4 regions of the Delftia sp. DT-2 genome follow, and region 4 is predicted to be linked to each of the others. Evidence: predicted binding sites of a transcription regulator. Region 4 holds the regulator's gene; each other region holds the start of a gene.
What was found. Region 4 encodes FNR, which switches genes on or off when oxygen is low (the NO sensors DNR and NnrR bind a similar motif). Its sites were predicted from a motif close to TTGATNNNNATCAA; they were not measured.

Region 1: the regulator FNR is predicted to act here: its motif matches at 1,016-1,029, upstream of clpB (ATP-dependent chaperone ClpB).
Region 2: the regulator FNR is predicted to act here: its motif matches at 1,417-1,430, upstream of adhP (alcohol dehydrogenase AdhP).
Region 3: the regulator FNR is predicted to act here: its motif matches at 2,481-2,494, upstream of PO605_RS19025 (COX15/CtaA family protein).

The regions. Positions count from the first base shown of each region.
Region 1 covers NZ_JAQOTI010000006.1:88,299-91,717, reverse strand. Annotated here, with positions in the region: gene clpB (ATP-dependent chaperone ClpB) at 1-920, opposite strand, end outside; gene PO605_RS11960 (AraC family transcriptional regulator) at 1,054-1,962, opposite strand; gene PO605_RS11955 (DMT family transporter) at 2,067-2,957, shown strand; gene PO605_RS11950 (molybdenum cofactor biosynthesis protein MoaE) at 2,970-3,419, opposite strand, start outside.
Region 2 covers NZ_JAQOTI010000004.1:257,997-261,415, reverse strand. Annotated here, with positions in the region: gene rimO (30S ribosomal protein S12 methylthiotransferase RimO) at 1-1,343, shown strand, start outside; gene adhP (alcohol dehydrogenase AdhP) at 1,493-2,521, shown strand; gene PO605_RS08505 (MATE family efflux transporter) at 2,585-3,419, opposite strand, start outside.
Region 3 covers NZ_JAQOTI010000010.1:78,198-81,616, forward strand. Annotated here, with positions in the region: gene PO605_RS19015 (response regulator transcription factor) at 1-45, shown strand, start outside; gene cyoE (heme o synthase) at 118-1,023, opposite strand; gene PO605_RS19025 (COX15/CtaA family protein) at 1,020-2,210, opposite strand; gene PO605_RS19030 (hypothetical protein) at 2,733-2,954, shown strand; gene PO605_RS19035 (hypothetical protein) at 3,155-3,337, shown strand; gene PO605_RS19040 (hypothetical protein) at 3,334-3,419, shown strand, end outside.
Region 4 covers NZ_JAQOTI010000004.1:394,884-398,302, forward strand. Annotated here, with positions in the region: gene hemN (oxygen-independent coproporphyrinogen III oxidase) at 1-1,155, opposite strand, end outside; gene fnr (fumarate/nitrate reduction transcriptional regulator Fnr) at 1,317-2,036, shown strand; gene PO605_RS09225 (hypothetical protein) at 2,118-2,405, opposite strand; gene PO605_RS09230 (FixH family protein) at 2,588-2,902, opposite strand; gene ccoG (cytochrome c oxidase accessory protein CcoG) at 2,960-3,419, opposite strand, start outside.

The DNA of each region.
Region 1 (3,419 bases), on a different contig from region 4:
CCGCGCGCCAGCGCGGGCTTGAGCATGTTGCCCGCATCCATGGCGCCATCGGCCTTGCCGGCGCCGACCATGGTGTGGATCTCGTCGATGAACAGGATGATGCGCCCCTCTTCCTGGGCCACTTCCTTGAGCACGGACTTCAGTCGCTCCTCGAAGTCGCCGCGGTACTTGGCGCCGGCCAGCAGGCCCGCCATGTCCAGCGACAGCACGCGCTTGTTCTTGAGGCTTTCGGGCACCTCGCCGGCCACGATGCGCTGGGCCAGGCCCTCGACAATGGCGGTCTTGCCCACGCCGGGCTCGCCGATGAGCACGGGGTTGTTCTTGCTGCGGCGCTGCAGCACCTGGATGGAGCGGCGGATTTCGTCGTCGCGGCCGATCACCGGATCGAGCTTGCCGATGCGCGCGCGCTCGGTCAGGTCCATGGTGTATTTCTTGAGGGCCTCGCGCTGGCCTTCGCCTTCGGCGCTGTCCATGGTCTGGCCGCCGCGCACGGCGTTGATGGCCGACTCCAGGCTGGAGCGCGTCACGCCGCTTTCCTTGAGCAGTTGGCCCGCACGCGTGGAGGCGCCGCTGCTGTCGGTCAGCGCCAGCAGGAACAGCTCGCTGGCAATGAACTGGTCGCCGCGCTTGAGGGCTTCCTTCTCGGTCACCTGCAGCAGGCGGCCCAGCTCGGAGCCGACCTGCACCTGATCCTGATGCTGCACGCGCGGCAGGTCTGCCAGAGCCTTCTCGGCCGCGGCCTGCAGCTGGCCCACGTTGGCGCCGGCGCGCTGCAAGAGCGAGCGCGGACCGTCGTCCTGGCGCAGCAGCGCCACGAGCAGGTGCAGGGGTTCGATGTTGGATTGGTCACCGCCCAGGGCCAGCGTTTGCGCGTCGGCCAGGGCTTCCTGGAACTTGGTTGTCAGTTTGTCGATTCGCATGGTGTTTCTTTTCGCTCCTGAAACAGGGTCATTGCGATTTATCTGATACCGGCAGGGCAAATTTCAAGCCATGCCCGGCCCGCAAGGACAGACGCTTGCGCCAGATCAAGGCCGGCGAGGCCGGCCATCCTTCTCAAGCATTGCGCTGAAAGATCGAGAACTGCGTAGGCGTAACGCCCAAATGCGCCCGGAAGCTGCGCACCAGGTGGCTGGCGCTGGAAAAGCCGCAATCCAGCGCCAGCTCGGCCAGCGGCGGCACGTTGCGCGCAGACAGGGCGCGCCGTGCCCGTGCCAGGCGCTGCTGCAGCACCCATTCGTGCACCGTGCAGCCCATGCTCTGGCGGAACATGCGTGCGAAATGGAATTCCGAAAGGCAGGCCTGTCTCGCCAGTGCCGGCAGCGACACGGCCTTGGAGTCATGCAGATGCGCCTCGATATGGGCAAGCACCCTGCGCCGCACGGCCGCAGAGAGCCCGCCCAGCGGCCGCTGCAGCGCCTGCACCTGGCGCGGCGTGGCGGACTGCAGCACCAGCCGGTCCACCAGCTGCTGGCCAATGGCATCGGCCGCCAGTTGCTGCTGCGGGTCCTGCCAGTCCAGTTGCATCAGCGCACGGGCACCGGCGTGGAAGGCCTGATCGTCCCCGTAGATCTGCGCACGCAAGGTGCGCGAGCGGGGCTCGGCATCCAGCATGCGGACCACGCGCCCCGCCCAGGCCAGGTCGGACACATACAGGTGCAGGAACTGCACGGGCGATCGCACCAGCCAGTGCGATTCGTCCTCTGGCGTGAAGATGCAGATGCGCCCCGGCGCCCCCATGGCCTCGGGCCGCGCCTTGAGTTGCGAGCCCTCGCCGCCGGCCAGGTAGACCGACAGCGTGTGGTGACCGGGCTGGCAGTAGCGCACCTCGTCGTCCACATTGGCCCAGACGGCCAGCTCCACCCCCTCGCTCAGGCGCACGCGCCGCTGCAGCCGGGCCTTGGAGCGTGACAGCACCTGGCACAGGTGGCTGGAGGGCAGCTCGGGCAGCGGCGTGGGCGTCATGGCAGCGATTGTGGTCCCGCAGCCATACCGACGCATGGCGCCAGGCCATCAAACCGCAGGAATCTGCCATGCCCGCCCAGCCTGCGGCGCCATCATCACCGGCCATGACTGCCACCCTCTATGCCCTGGTCGTGCTGATCTGGGGTTCGACCTGGATCGCCCTGAAGCTGCAGCTGGGCGCCGTGCCCGTGGAGCTGTCCATTGCCTACCGCTTTGCGCTGGCCGCCGTGCTGATGTTCGCCTGGCTGGCCTGGTCGCGCCAGCTGCGCGTGCCCCGCGGCCCGGCGCTGCCGCGCGTGCTGGCCCAGGGCCTGTGCCTGTTCAGCTTCAACTTCGTGTGCTTCATGCATGCCAGCGAGACGCTGGCCAGCGGCCTGGCCGCCGTGGTGTTCTCCAGCGCCAATCTCTGGAACGCGCTGCTGGCGCGCATCATCCACGGCCGCAGGCTGGCGCCCCATGTGCTGGCCGGCAGCCTCTTCGGCCTTGCAGGCCTGGTGGCGCTGTTCTGGCCCGAGCTGCGAGAAGGCCGGCATGCCAGCCTGCCCGGCCTGGGCTGGGCCGTGCTGGGCACGCTGTGCTTTTCCTGCGGGAACATGCTGTCGGCCTCGCTGCAGTCCATGGGCTGGCGGCCCGCACAGACCAATGCCTGGGGCATGCTGGCCGGCACGCTGCTGCTGACAGGCTATGCGCTGGTGGCAGGCCTGCCCTGGCGCTTCGATGCCAGCTGGACCTATGTGGGCGCCTGGCTGTACCTGGCCATTCCGGGCTCGGTGATCGCGTTCACGGCCTACCTGACCCTGGTCGGGCGCCTGGGCCCCGAGAAGGCGGCGTATGCGACGGTGCTGTTCCCCATCGTTGCGCTCAGTATCTCGGCCCTTTTCGAAGGCTATGTGTGGACGCCGCTGGCCGTGGGTGGCCTGCTGCTGGTGATGCTCGGCAACCTGCTGGTGTTCCGCCCGCCGCAATGGTTGCGGGGCGCCGCGCTCAAGGCCTGAAGGCCCGCCGCCTCACTGGCGCCAGCGCGCCAGCGCCTCTTCGTCGCTGACGCGCGCATCCACCCAGCGCGCGCCCTCGGGCGTTTGCTCCTTCTTCCAGAAAGGCGCCAGCGACTTGAGGTAGTCCATGATGTATTCGCAGGCCTGGAAAGCCATGCCCCGGTGCGATGCGGTGACGGCCACGAGCACGATCTGGTCCATGGGCTGCAGCGGGCCGATGCGGTGGATGACGCGCGCGCCATGGATGCCGAAGCGCTGCACGGCCTCGTCGATGATGGCCTCGATGGATTTCTCGGTCATGCCCGGGTAGTGCTCCAGCTCCATGCTGGCCACGGCGGCGCCCTCGTTGCGGTCACGCACCGTGCCGATGAAGCTGCAGACCGCGCCCACGCGCGCGTCGCCGCCGCGCAGGGCGGCGAGTTCGGCCGATACGTCGAAATCCTCGGTCTGGATGGATACACG
Region 2 (3,419 bases), 140 kb from region 4:
CGCTTGGGTGCCCCAAGGCACTCACGGACTCCGAACTCATCCTTACCCAGCTCAGCGCCGAGGGCTACCAGACCTCCAAGACCTTCGAGGGCGCTGACCTGGTGATCGTCAACACCTGCGGCTTCATCGATGACGCCGTGCGCGAGAGCCTGGACACCATTGGCGAGGCGCTGGCCGAGAACGGCAAGGTCATCGTCACGGGCTGCCTGGGCGCCAAGGCGGGCAAGGACGGCGGCAACCTGATCCAGGAAGTGCACCCCAGCGTGCTGGCCGTGACCGGTCCGCATGCCACGCAGGAGGTGATGAATGCCGTCCACACCCATCTGCCCAAGCCGCACGATCCCTTCATCGACCTGGTGCCGGGCGCCTTTGGCGAGGCGGGCATCAAGCTCACGCCCAGGCACTACGCCTACCTGAAGATTTCCGAGGGCTGTAACCACCGCTGCACCTTCTGCATCATCCCTTCCATGCGCGGCGATCTGGTTTCGCGTCCGGTGGGCGATGTGCTCAAGGAGGCGCGCGCGCTGTTCGAGGGCGGCGTCAAGGAGCTGCTGGTGATCAGCCAGGACACCTCGGCCTATGGCGTGGACGTGAAGTACCGCACGGGCTTCTGGGACGGCAAGCCGGTGAAGACACGCATGCTCGAACTGGTGCAGACGCTGGCCGAGATCGCCGAGCCCTATGGCGCCTGGGTGCGCCTGCACTATGTCTACCCGTACCCCAGCGTGGACGAGATCATTCCGTTCATGGCCACGGGCCGCGTGCTTCCCTATCTGGACGTGCCCTTCCAGCACAGCCATCCTGATGTCTTGAAGCGCATGAAGCGCCCCGCCAACGGTGAAAAGAACCTGGAGCGCCTGCAGCGCTGGCGCGAGATCTGCCCGGATCTGGTGATCCGCTCCACCTTCATCGCCGGCTTCCCCGGCGAGACGGAGCAGGAGTTCGAGCACCTGCTGCAGTTCCTGCGCGAGGCGCAGATCGACCGCGCGGGCTGCTTTGCCTACAGCCCGGTCGAAGGCGCTGCCGCCAACGAGATTCCCGGCATGCTGCCCCTGGAAGTGCGCGAGGAGCGCCGCGCGCGTTTCATGGCCGTGGCCGAGGAGGTTTCCACGGCACGCCTGCAAAAGCGCGTCGGCCAGACCATGCAGGTGCTGGTGGACAAGTCCGTGGGCCTGGGCAAGAAGGGTGGCGTGGGCCGCAGCTATGCCGATGCCCCCGAGATCGACGGCCTGGTGCACCTGCTGCCGCCCGAGAAGGCCAGCAAGACCTACAAGGTGGGTGACTTCGTCAAGGCGCGCATCGTGGGCACGCAGGGCCACGACCTGGTGGGCCAGCCCGTGTAAGGCCTGCATTCGCATCCCTGAAAAGCGGGCAAGGTTTTCCTTGCCCGCTTTTTTTTCCTTGATGGTCCAAGGCCTGATTTTGATCAAGGCGTTCAGGTCGCTTCGCTGAAATGCTGTACCTACTTTGACGCAAAGAAAGGATGGCGCGAATGAACAGGACCATGAAGGCCGCCGTGGTGCGGGAGTTTGGCAAGCCGCTCACCATCGAGGAAGTCCCGGTGCCCAGGCCCGATCCCGGCCATGTGCTGGTGAAGATCGAGGCCTGCGGCGTCTGCCATACCGATTTGCACGCGGCGCAGGGCGACTGGCCCGTCAAGCCCAATCCGCCTTTCATCCCAGGCCACGAAGGCGTGGGCTACGTGGCCGCCGTGGGCGCGGGCGTCACTCACGTGAAGGAGGGCGACCGCGTGGGCATTCCGTGGCTGTACACGGCCTGCGGCCATTGCGAGCATTGCCTGGGCGGCTGGGAGACGCTGTGCGAGCAGCAAAAGAACACCGGCTACTCCGTCAACGGCGGCTTTGCGCAGTACGCGCTGGCCGATGCCAATTTCGTGGGCCTGCTGCCCGGCAGCGTGGACCTGATCGAGATCGCGCCCGTGCTGTGCGCGGGCGTCACGGTCTACAAGGGCCTGAAGGTCACGGACACCAGGCCCGGCAACTGGGTGGTGATCTCGGGCATTGGCGGCCTGGGCCACATGGCCGTGCAATATGCCAAGGCCATGGGCCTGAACGTGGCGGCGGTGGATGTGGATGACGACAAGCTGGCGCTGGCCCGGCGCCTGGGCGCACAGGTCACGGTCAATGCCATGACCACGGACCCTGCGGCCTATCTGAAAAAAGAGATCGGCGGCGCGCACGGCGCCTTGGTGACGGCGGTCTCGCCCAAGGCCTTCGAGCAGGCGCTGGGCATGGTGCGGCGCGGCGGCACGGTATCGCTCAACGGCCTGCCGCCCGGCAGCTTCCCGCTGCCCATCTTCAACATGGTGCTCAGCGGCGTGACGGTGCGCGGCTCCATCGTGGGCACGCGGCTGGACCTGCAGGAGTCGCTGGATTTCGCGGCCATGGGCAAGGTCAAGGCCACCGTGTCCACCGACCGGCTGGAGAACATCAACGACATCTTCGCGCGCATGCATGAAGGCAAGATCGAAGGGCGCGTGGTGCTGGACCTGAACGCCTGACGCTTTGCCCACCCCCAAAAAAACAGGCTTCCCTCGGGAAGCCTGTTTTGCATGGCGCACGCCTTACACCATGCGGCGGATCGGGCGCTTCTTCCACACCAGCTTGTAGTAGGCGGTCTGCAGGCACAGCGTCAGGGTGTAGGACAGCGGAAAGGCCATCCAGATTCCCATCAGCCCGAAGCTGCGGCTCAGCCACCATGCCATGGGCAGCTCCAGCACGGCGAGCACCGTGATGGTGATGGCCGTGGGAATGACCACATCGCCGCTGGCACGCATGATGGACGACAGGGCAATGAAGCAGCCCAGCAGCAGGCCGCTCCACAGCACGATGTACAGCAGCTCGATGGCCAGCACCAGCACCTGCTCGTCGGTGATGAACATGCCCAGCAGCGGCCGCGCGAACAGGCTGCCGATCAGGGCCAGGGCGGCACCCAGCACCAGGTTCATGCGTATGGCCGTGGCCGTGATGGCGCCCAGGCGCTCGCTGCGGCCAGCGCCGATGGCCTGGGCGCCGAGGATGGAGGCCGTGATGGCCACCGAAATGACCGGGAACTGCGCAAACGAGTTGATCTGGTTGACCGCACCATAGGCTGCCGTGGCGCTGGAGCCGAAGCCGTTGACCAGCGACACGACGACCAGCCCGGCCATGGACGAGGCGATCATCTGCACGCCCGTGGGAATGCCCACGCGCAGGATGCTCTTGAGCAGGGTCCGGTCAATGCGCATGGCCTTCCACAGCGCGGCATTGGGCGCCAGCGGGCTGGCTATGCGGCGCAGCCGCCAGCCCAGCCAGGCCAGCGCCAGGGTGAAGCCCAGGATCATGGACACGCCCGCGCTGGCCACGCCCAGGCGCGGCAGGCCGCCCCAGCCCGCGATCAGCGCCGGCGTGCAGACCAGG
Region 3 (3,419 bases), on a different contig from region 4:
CGGCGCACGCTGGCGCGCAAGCTGGAAAAGCGGCAGATCAAGTAAGACGGCAGGCACCAAGACAAACCGGGCCTCAAGGGCCCGGTTTGTCATTGCGCGGCCATGGCCCTCAGGCCATCAGCCCAGCCAGAGGTAGTGATCGATCAGCAGTGCCAGGAACAGCACGCTCAGATGCACCAGCGAGAAGCGGAAAGTCCTGCGCGACAGCTCGTCCGAGTAATTGCGCCACAGCGCGAAGGCATAGCCGCAAAAGCCCACGCTCAACACCACGGCCACCACCAGGTACAGCCAGGAGCTCATGCCGTACATGAAGGGCAGCATGCAGGCTGCGAACAGGATCACCGTGTACAGCAGGATCTGCAGCCGCGTGTACTCGCTGCCATGCGTGACGGGCAGCATCGGCAGGCCCGACTGGCGGTAGTCCTCCACGCGGTACAGCGCCAGCGCCCAGAAATGCGGAGGCGTCCACAGGAAGATGATGAGAAACAGGATCAGCGCCTCGGGTCCGACCTGGCCCGTCATCGCGGCCCAGCCCAGCACGGGCGGCATGGCGCCGGAGGCGCCGCCGATCACGATGTTCTGCGGCGTGGCGGGCTTGAGGATCACCGTGTAGATCACGGCATAGCCCACGAAGGTGGCCAGCGTCAGCCACATGGTCAGCGGATTGGTGCACAGCAGCAGCACCAGCGCACCCAGCGTGCACAGGATGGCCGAGAAGGCCAGGGCCTGCTGGCTGGTCAGCTCCCCGCGCGCCGTGGGCCGCCAGGAGGTGCGCTTCATGCGCGCATCGATATGGCGCTCCACCAGGCAGTTGAAGGCCGCTGCGGCGCCCGCCACCAGCCAGATGCCCAGGCAGGCCAGCGCCATGTGCAGCCACTGGTCGGCGTTGGGCCAGCCCGGCACGGCCAGCACCATGCCGATCAGCGCGCAGAACACGATCAGCTGCACCACGCGCGGCTTGGTCAGGGCATAGAACTGCGTCCAGCGTGAGGACTCGACACTCAGGGAAGCTTGTTTACTCATGCAATCTCTCCACGGGCAACCGGCAACCCGGCCCGCAGCGTGCCCGGGCGACTGGCCGCCAGGCACCAAACAATCACGGTCACCAGCGCGGCTGCGCCACCCGTATGCAGCACCGCGGCCACCAGCGGCCAATCGAGCACCACGTTCGACAGGCCTGTCAGCACCTGCAGCACCAACAACGCACCCAGCACGCGGCGCTGCAACGCCAGTGCGGGCACTTCACCCAAACGCCACCACAGCCCGGCCAGCGCAGCCACCACCACATAGGCCGCCAGGCGGTGCAGATAGTGGATGGCCGTGAGGCCCGCAAAGCTGATGTTGCTGCCGTCCTGCAGCAGGCCCAGCGGACGCCAGATCTGCAGCGCCTGCGAAAAATCCATGGCCGGCCACCAACTGCCCTGGCAGGTCGGAAAACTGCTGCAGGCCAGCACCGCATAGTTGGTGCTGACCCAGCCACCCAGTGCCACCTGCAGCACCAGCAAGCCCAGGCCCAGCCACAGCAGAGCACGCAGGCCCGGGGAAATCACCGTTGCCTGCTGCTGGCGTGCCTCCCGGCTCAGCCCCACGGCGGGCACGCACAGCAAGGCCAGCAGGCCCGTGCCGCCCAGCAGGTGCAGGGTCACGATGGCCGGAAACAGCTTCATGGTCACGGTCCAGGCGCCAAAGGCACCCTGCAGGCAGACCCAGAACAGCGCCAGCGTGGGCCACCAGGGGCTCATGGCCCCCCGCCGTGCGCCTTCCACGCCTTGGGCGCCACCCGCCCTGCCCTGGCGGCGCGCACGCCGCCAGGCCATGATGGTCATGGCGATGATGAGCACGCCCACGGTGGTGGCCAGATAGCGGTGGACCATCTCTATCCATGCCTTGCCATGCGTCACCGGCCCGGTGGGCATGGCGGCCTGCGCCTCGGCAATCTGCGCGCGGGCGCCCATGGGGCTGGCGCTGCCATAGCAGCCCGGCCAGTCAGGGCAGCCCAGGCCGGAATCGGTCAAACGCGTAAAGGCGCCGAACAGCACCAGGTCGAAAGTCAGAAACAGCGTCAGCACCGACAGTGCCTGCAGCCGCTTGAGCGAGCCACCGTTGCGGTTGCGCAGCCACACCCAGGCCAAGGGTCCCAGCGCCAGCAACAGGCCCAGCAGCATCAGCTCCAGAACGGGGGCCAGATCGTACAGCGCCTGCTCGTTCACCTCCGCCCTCCACAGCGCAGCGTCCACCGGACGGAACGGACCCCAGGCAAGCCGCAAGGCAATGCCACAGGCGCATCCGGTTGGCGACAGCAGAACTTCATAAATGAGAGCAATTTGACGAGAAGGCTCAGCCCCATGCGCGAGATTGGATCGCAGGCCGGGCCCACAGAGAATCAGGACATGCACCCAGATACAGGCTGCGGGACGGCGCCCCATGCACAAGGCCCGCCAAGCGGGCCCGGTCGCTGCAACTTTCAGAGCAGCATGTCTTTGATATGAAACAATTCTACTTGCCTGCGCACCACTCAAGCGCCCAAGCGCGCAGTGCCCCTAGACCGCAGCCAGCTTCTTTTGGCCGGCGTGATGCGGCTTGGGCCGGGCGCACACGAATTTGCGCAGGGTGCCACCCGAGGCATCGGTGGCCCGGCTTTGCACAACTGCTCAGATTCGCTCAGATTCAGACGCCCAGCGTTCCTTAGATTGACGCTTTCACTTGGGGACCGGCAACCGCCGGGTGAGGCCATGATTGCAGGACGCTCGTGGACTGTGCTTGATGGGCGCGGACACGAAATCGGGCGTGTCGAAGGCGATGAATTCGTCCGGTGCGGGACCAGGCTCATCTACCGCATCGATGGGCCGGCGCTGTACTCCATGGACGGCTCGGCCAGACTGATGGGCTTTATCGAAGGGACCGAGGTCAGAACCCGGCAGGGGCGGATCTTTCTCAAATTCCTCGCGCATTGAACTGCGCTGCTCTGATCTACGCAGCACCGTGCGCATGCAGCGGCAAGCTTTCGGCCCCCTTCTGCGCCAGCCGATGACAATCTATATCAATTCATTCATAGCCAGTCGCTAAGACGCACAGATAATTGCCGGCATTCGTGTGAATTGTGAGAAGGGACCGGGCCACGTGCCACGCCCTTCGCATGCTGGAGGATTGGCAGATGAGCGCCCCGGAAATGGAGGCCATACAGGAGCGGCTGAAGAAGCTGCGGGCCGACGAGGCGCAGGTAGCCGAGCAGCTGGAACGGCTGCAGACCCAGAAGGCTGCGCTGGAGCACAGGCAGGCCATGATCCAGGGCGCCTTGGAGGTGCTGGAAGAGATGCGGCAGGAGCTGGAGCCATGAACCGCGGCAAGCCCGGTTCGTCCTCGTCCTCGTCACCGCCCGCCACTGCCCTGCCAACAACCCAGGACTGGCTGGAAAGAAT
Region 4 (3,419 bases):
GGCGCCCTGGCACATGATGGCCATGATGACGGCGCGCCGCACCAGATCATCGCGCGACAGTGCCAGGCCGCGCACCACGGGCAGGTGGCCGGCGTCGATGGCGTCGTAGTACTCCTCCAGCGTCTTGGCGTTCTGGCTGTAGCTGGCCCCCACCTTGCCGATGGCCGACACGCCCAGCGCAATCAGGTCGCAGTCGGGCTGGGTGCTGTAGCCCTGGAAGTTGCGATGCAGCCGGCCCTGGCGCTTGGCCACGGCCAGCGCGTCCTCGGGCAAGGCGAAGTGGTCCATGCCCACGTAGACATAGCCGCCGTCCATGAAGGCCGCGATGGAGCGCGAGAGCATGGCCAGCTTGTCGGCGCCCTGGGGCAGGTCCTCGGCCGCGATGCGCCGCTGCGGCTTGAAGCGCTCGGGCAGGTGGGCATAGGCATAGAGCGCGATGCGGTCGGGCCGCAGCGCATTGACCTGGGCCAGCGTGCGCTCGAAGGACTCGGGCGTCTGCTTGGGCAGGCCGTAGATCAGGTCCACGTTGATGGAGGCAAAGCCCAGCTGCCGTGCGGCCGCCACCAGCGCGAACACCTGCTCGGCCGGCTGCACGCGGTGCACGGCGATCTGCACCTGTTCGTCGAAGTCCTGCACGCCGAAGCTCAGGCGGTTGAAGCCCAGTTCCTTGAGCACGGCCAGGCGTTCGACGCTGACGGTGCGCGGATCGACCTCGATGGAGTATTCGCCGCCCGGCTCCAGCTTGAAATGCTCGCGCAGCAGGGCCATCAGCGTGCGCAGCTCATCGTCCGAGAAGAAGGTGGGCGTGCCGCCGCCCAGGTGCAGCTGGCTGACGGCCTGGCCCTTGCCGCAATGGGCCGTGTGCAAGGCCATCTCGCGCGCCAGGTAGTCCAGGTAGACGGCAGCGCGATCGTGGTGGCGCGTCACGATCTTGTTGCAGGCGCAGTAGTAGCACAGCGACTCGCAGAACGGCACATGCACATACAGCGACAAAGGCATGGCCCGCGCTGCGGTACTCGATTTGCGGTGCTCAAGTGCCAGGATATAGTCTTCAGCACCGAAAGCCTCCACGAAACGATCGGCCGTGGGGAACGAGGTGTATCGGGGCCCCGGTACGTCGAAGCGACGCAGCAGCTCTGGGGTGACAGCGGTCATGGGTTTTTTCCTCTAATGTCGTCCACTGTGCCGCAGCCCATTGGCCGCGTCCTTGACTCATATCAAGAGTTGTTCGCGGCAGTGCTGCGACAATTTGATCCAACTCATCGCCATCCACGAGGTCACCGCCGGCGCACTGCTGCGCCGCTGATGTTTACTCCATGAACCTTCAGACCATCAAAGCATCCTGTTCCAATTGCAACCTGCGCGAGCTGTGCATGCCCATGGGCCTGGATGCCGAGCAGATGCAGCGCATCGACGACATCGTGGCCACGCGCCGCAAGGTCAAGCGCGGCGGCCTGCTGTTTCGCAACGGTGAGTCCTTCACCTCGCTGTACGCCATCCGCACGGGCTTCTTCAAGACCTGCGTGGCCACCGAGGACGGGCGCGACCAGGTCACGGGCTTTCAGATGGCCGGCGAGATCATCGGCCTGGATGGCATCGTCAACGACCACCACACCTGCGATGCGGTCGCGCTGGAAGACGCCGAGGTCTGCGTCATGCCCTTCGACAAGCTGGAGGACCTGTCGCGCGAGGTCACGGCCCTGCAAAACCATGTGCACAAGGTCATGAGCCGCGAGATCGTGCGCGAGCATGGCGTGATGCTGCTGCTGGGCAGCATGCGTGCCGAGGAGCGCCTGGCCGCCTTCGTGCTCAACCTGGTGCAGCGCCTGCACGCCCGGGGCTTTTCCAAGTCGGAACTGGTGCTGCGCATGACGCGCGAGGAAATCGGCAGCTACCTGGGCCTGAAGCTGGAGACGGTGAGCCGCACCTTCTCGAAGTTTGCCGAAGAAAACATCATCGAGGTGCGCCAGCGCCATCTGCGCATCCTGGACACGGACGCGCTCAAGCGCATCGTCAACAGCCAGCAGTGCCAGTGAGGCCGCAAGACCCCGCCCCCCGGCAATGAACAGGGCCCGCGATCGCGGGCCTTGTTCATTGCCATTGCAGTGCACGCAGGTTCAATCGCGCCCCAGGCCCTGCATGGCCAGATTTGGGTCCGGCTCGGAGACCACGCCGTCGTTGAGATCGTGCGTGGAGCGTCCCAGCATGGTGGTCATGAGGCTGGACAGCATGGTCACACCCCAGAAGGCGAAGAAGGCCAGCGTGTAGATTCCCTGCCGCGACCAGCCCAGGTCGCCGAGCCAGTGCAGCTCCAGCGGGTCCACGAAGGCGAATACCAGCATCTCCATCACGGCGGCGGCCAGAAAGGCCGGCCAGGCAATCCACATCCAGCGTTGGGCCAACATCAGCGATCTCCTTGAGCTGTCGAGGGGTGGCTTTCATTGTGCGCGCCGCCCGCGCACCGTGCCAAGCCCTGCGCACCCTGCACTGCCTGTAGGAAACCCTTGGCCCTCGCGCATGCTGGAGATGCCATCCACCATACAAAAAAGGCCGCGACTGCGGCCTTGTGCACGGCATTTTCCTGCGTTCAGCGGTCCGTGGGATGGTCCTGCGCGGGCGTGGCCGCGTGGTTGCGGCCGGTGACCGCGGGCGCCAGGCTCTTGGGCACTTCGCGCACGCCATCGGCACGCTCGTTGATGGTGATGCCATTGCGGTAATAGTCAGGATCGATCACGGGATCGGCGCCATTGATCGCAATGACGGCCGTGACCACGCCAGCCACCACGACGGCGGCCGGGCCGGCCACCACGAGCCAGACATGGGCGAACTTCCACCAGGGCTTGCCGGCGTCCGGATGCGAAGGGGCCGTGGCGGGCGCGGAGACTGCGGGACTGGAAGACATGGATAACCTCTTTCTTTCAAACAGCCGGCGCAGCCTGGGCGGCGCCGGCCAGACATATCACCGGGGCACCAGGAAGACGGCCTTTTCGGACGCGCGTCCCGCGCCTGAATGCACGGCATCGATATCGAAGAATACGGTGTGCGAGCCCGGCTCGGCGGAACCGTAGGGAATCTGCAGCCGCGCCGCAATGCCGCGCGTCTCGGCCGGGCCGACCTCGACCTCCTGCTCGGACGCCAGCTCCAGCCCGTCGAGGCCATGGGCGCTGATGCGGTAGCGCTGGGCCTGCTCGGTGGCATTCATGATCTGCAGGCGGTAGACATTTTCCAGCTTGCCGCCCGCGACGATGCGCGACAGCGACGCCCGGTCGCGTATCACGTCGACCTTGACCGATTGGCGCAGCGCCAGGCTCACGATCATGGCCATGCTCAGGCCGATCAGCACGGCCGAGTAGACCAGTACGCGCGGACGGAAGATGCGGCGCAGCACCTGGGCCCGCCGCCACAGGCCGGCCATGGCG